2 regions of the Staphylococcus lutrae genome follow, and region 1 is predicted to be linked to the other one. Evidence: predicted binding sites of a transcription regulator. Region 1 holds the regulator's gene; the other holds the start of a gene.

What was found. The regulator NrdR, encoded in region 1, represses ribonucleotide reductase genes. The targets are predictions, from matches to a motif close to AACACNATATATNGTGTT.
Region 2: a site for NrdR is predicted at 919-936, ahead of nrdI (class Ib ribonucleoside-diphosphate reductase assembly flavoprotein NrdI). Genes of this name have one in related genera too.

What each region holds. Positions count from the first base shown of each region.
Region 1 covers NZ_CP020773.1:139,220-141,431, reverse strand. The annotation lists gene B5P37_RS00725 (glyceraldehyde-3-phosphate dehydrogenase) at 1-577, shown strand, start outside; gene nrdR (transcriptional regulator NrdR) at 801-1,268, shown strand; gene B5P37_RS00715 (replicative helicase loading/DNA remodeling protein DnaB) at 1,272-2,212, shown strand, end outside.
Region 2 covers NZ_CP020773.1:1,743,651-1,745,862, forward strand. The annotation lists gene B5P37_RS08035 (DMT family transporter) at 1-593, opposite strand, end outside; gene nrdI (class Ib ribonucleoside-diphosphate reductase assembly flavoprotein NrdI) at 1,215-1,613, shown strand; gene nrdE (class 1b ribonucleoside-diphosphate reductase subunit alpha) at 1,576-2,212, shown strand, end outside.

The DNA.
Region 1 (2,212 bases):
TTTTAGCAACGCTTCATGTACGACAAATTGTCTTGCACCTGTTGCCAAATTGCTAAATGATCATTTCGGTATTGAAAATGGTCTGATGACAACGGTTCATGCGGTGACAAATGATCAAAATAATTTGGACAATCCACATAAAGATTTACGTCGTGCACGTGCCGCTTTCGAAAGTATTATTCCGACTTCAACAGGTGCGGCGAAAGCACTCGCCCTTGTATTACCTGAACTTGAAGGAAAACTCCATGGAATGGCGTTAAGAGTACCTACAAAAAATGTATCCCTTGTGGATTTAGTCGTAGATTTGAAACAACCTGTCACGAAAGAACAAGTCAATGAAATTTTTCAAAGCAATGATTTAGGTGGCGTTGTTGCTGTTTCTGATGAACCATTAGTCTCTGATGATTTTACTACGGATGCACACTCTGCCATTGTGGATACGCCGTCAACAATCGTCATGGGATCGCATAAAGTTAAAGTACTTGCTTGGTATGATAATGAATGGGGTTACTCTAATCGTGTTATTGATGTGTTACAAATGATTGCGGCACAGATTTCTACAAAAGTCGCACAATAATAGATGACAAAGCTAAAACGTCGGTGAGGTCAGACATCGGCGTTTTAGCTTTGTGTCTTTTGTTGTTGACCACACAAATCGCTCATTTAAAGCACTGTGATTGAATGAAACGTGAAACAAATTTCTAAATACACTTATCGTGAACGAGAACGTCATAACTTTTGAAATGGCATCTTTTATAGTATAATAAAACAAAATTTAAAACTAAGAAGGTGAGAAAGTCGTGAAATGTCCGAAATGCAATCATACCCAGTCTCGTGTTGTGGATTCGAGACATGCCGATGATATGAATGCAATTAGAAGAAGACGTGAATGTGACAATTGTGGTACACGTTTCACTACTTTTGAACATATAGAAATGAGTCCGCTTATCGTTGTAAAAAAAGATGGTACGCGAGAACAATTTAATAGAGAAAAAATTTTAAATGGTTTAGTTCGGTCATGTGAAAAGCGACCCGTTCGCTTTGAACAGCTGGAATCCATTACAAATCAAGTGGAATGGCAGCTTCGAGAAGCAGGGATAGCTGAAGTTTCCTCAAGGGATATTGGCGAGTATGTGATGGATTTGCTCATGCACGTTGACCAAGTTTCATATGTGCGCTTTGCTTCGGTTTATCGTGAGTTTAAAGATGTGGATCAGTTGTTGCGTTCAATGCAAGGGATTTTGAAAGAAAATAAGCGGAGTGAATAACGCATGAATCAATTTAACTACCCCAATCAGTTACATCCACATGACGGTTTTATAGTGATGCGTCAATTTCAATATCACGCTGTCCACTATGATATTTTAAGTCGATTATTTACGCCATTAATAGGTCCGGAAGCAATCGGTGTCTATCAGTTTTTAAATCAATTTGAATCCACGTCATTTGACCAAGGTTATACACATTATACGATTATGTCAGAGATGAAGATGAGCCTCAGCCATTTTAGAGAATTTATAGATTTATTAGAAGGAATCGGGCTGTTAAAAACGTATGTACGCCAAAATGAAAATACGACGCAGTTTGTTTATGAGTTGCTACCACCACCGACTCCGGAACGTTTTTTCAATGACCCGATGCTATCGATTTATTTTTATCAGGCTGTTGGACAAGAACGTTATCATACGATTAAAAAAAGATTTTTACCCACAAAGTGTGATTTGTCAGGTTTTACTGATGTAACAAAAAAATTCACAGATGTTTTTAAAGTACCTAAGCAACAAGCATTTGCTGCAGATCATCAATTAAAGGAAGCGCAATATCATGGTATTGATTTAACGGATGTGACTTTTGATTTTGAACTGTTAGCAGACATGTTGCAAACACACTATGTCAGTCAAGCCATTTTATCAGAACCAACGAAGTCGTTAATCATCCAGTTAGCGACATTGTATCGCTTGTCTCCAGATGTGATGAAATCAATTATTTTAAAGGCGCTGAATGCGGATCAATCGCTGTCTGTGGCCAATTTGAGAAAACAAGCACAAAGTTATTATTTAATGGAACATCAACAGTCATTGCCGGTCCTTCAACCTCAAGCAACGCACCTTAACCCCTCTGAATCCAACGAAGATGAACATCAAATCAATGTGACTAATTGGGAGGAGTGGTTTTCACTCATGGACCAAACGAGCCCCGTTGTGATGTTGAC
Region 2 (2,212 bases), 930 kb from region 1:
TCATAAGTGAAAATGACAAAAGGAATTAGGATGATAACTGAAAAGAACGAAAAATAAAACACAATGGTATATGGCGCCTCTCGTGTGCTCAATGCGCGAACAGCGGTATAAGCTGAGGCAGCAAAGATACCGGATAAAAGGCCAACAAGTGCGGGGATAATTTCGGACGAAAACTCAGGTTTTACAACAAATAACATCCCGATAATCGCAATGAGCATTGCTGTAATTTGATATTTTTGAATATATTCTTTTAGAAAGAGCAAGCTTAAGAGTATTGTCCAAAACGGATTCAGTTTCATGAGTATATCTGCATCGCTTAAAACCATATGGTCTATCGCATAAATGTTTAGTAATACCCCCAACAAACCTAGAGTAGAACGAGTCAGTAATAAAGGTTGACTGCTGAGTTTACCGAAGAAAGGCTGTTTATATTTAATAATAAAGAACAGCGGAATGAACATCGCCACGAAGTTTCGAGCTAATGATTTTTGGAATATGGGCAAGTCACCAGATAGGCGAAAAAAAACTGCCATAAAACTAAACCCAATAGCAGAAATTAAAATAGCGATGATACCTTTGACTTTAGTATTCATTCTAATCGCCTCTTACTTTTATAAAAATTTGACTTATACATCTTAGCATAAAAAGTCATAACTTTCATCATATCGAGAAACTTCACTCAAATAAAGTACCTATAAACAGAACATACGTTCTATTTATAGGTATTTATAACGCTTTATAGAATGAAAGTCAAGCGAAAAATAAAGTTTGCTTCCGAAAATTTTTTTGAAATCTCCAAGTGGTTGATATCATCGCTTTTGATGACAAAATCTGACAAAAGAGAAAAATTTTTGCTTTAAAAAACAAAAAGACTTATGTATAATGAGACACATAATATAGTATGAGCGAGCGAATTTTAACACTATATGTTGTGTTTTGGGAGTAGAATGTCGCACAAGAAAGATTGAATTTAAGGATAGTTTACACGATTTTGAACATTCTATTTCTTTGGTTCTCTATATGTTGTATTTGAACAAGACAATATCGAAATGATTTCAACAATGATAAAAAATGCAACATTTTAACTTATTTCATAAATAGCACCTAATCAAATATATGTTCGTATTTTAATTGCGGGATATTTAAATTGTGGTTGAGAAGACGGATTAAAGCGCATGTGAATGATAATCTCATAAGAAAGGTGGTTATCCGAGATGAAAATTGTGTTTTATTCTTTTACGGGTAATGTTAGACGATTCGTGAAACGTACAAAACTGAACAACACCCTTGAGATTAATGAAACGAATGCGTCAGAAATTGTAACGGAACCATTTATTATTTTGACAGGGACAATTGGTTTTGGTGAGGTACCTCAACCAGTCCAACAATTTTTGGAAAAAAATTATAAAAACTTAAAGGGTGTTGCAGCAAGTGGCAATCGAAATTGGGGTAGTAATTTTGCGAAAGCAGGAGAAACTATTGCCAATACGTACCACGTCCCTTTATTGATGAAATTTGAACTCCATGGCAATGCCCATGATACAACAGAATTTAAAGAGAAGGTGGTCAATTTTTATGAAAACTATGGAACAAAAGCAATACAAGCATATTGAACTGAATAATCAAGTGACTAAAAGAAATGAAAAAGGTTTTTTTCAATTAGAGAAAGACCAAGAGGCACTTGCATTATATTTAGAAGAAATTCAAGATAAAACGGTTCATTTCGATAGCGAACTTGAACGCCTTCACTTTTTAGTTGACAACAATTTTTATTACAATGTATTTGAGGAGTATAGTGAAGCTCAGCTTGCGGAATTAATTGCATATGCAGAGGCGATTCCGTTTCACTTTGCGAGCTATATGTCAGCGAGTAAATTTTTCAAAGATTATGCGTTGAAAACAAATGATAAGTCACAGTATCTTGAAAACTATCATCAACATGTGTTGATTGTGTCGCTTTATCTTGCAAAAGGGGACGTCACACTTGCGAAACAATTCGCTTCTGCAATGATCGAGCAACGTTATCAACCGGCAACGCCAACGTTTTTAAATGCAGGGCGTGCGCGCAGAGGAGAACTTGTGTCATGTTTTCTACTGGAAGTTGACGATAGTTTGAACTCGATTAATTTCATCGATTCAACGGCAAAACAATTAAGTAAAATTGGTGGTGGTGTTGCTATCAACCTCTCTAAATTACGTGCGCGAGGTGAAG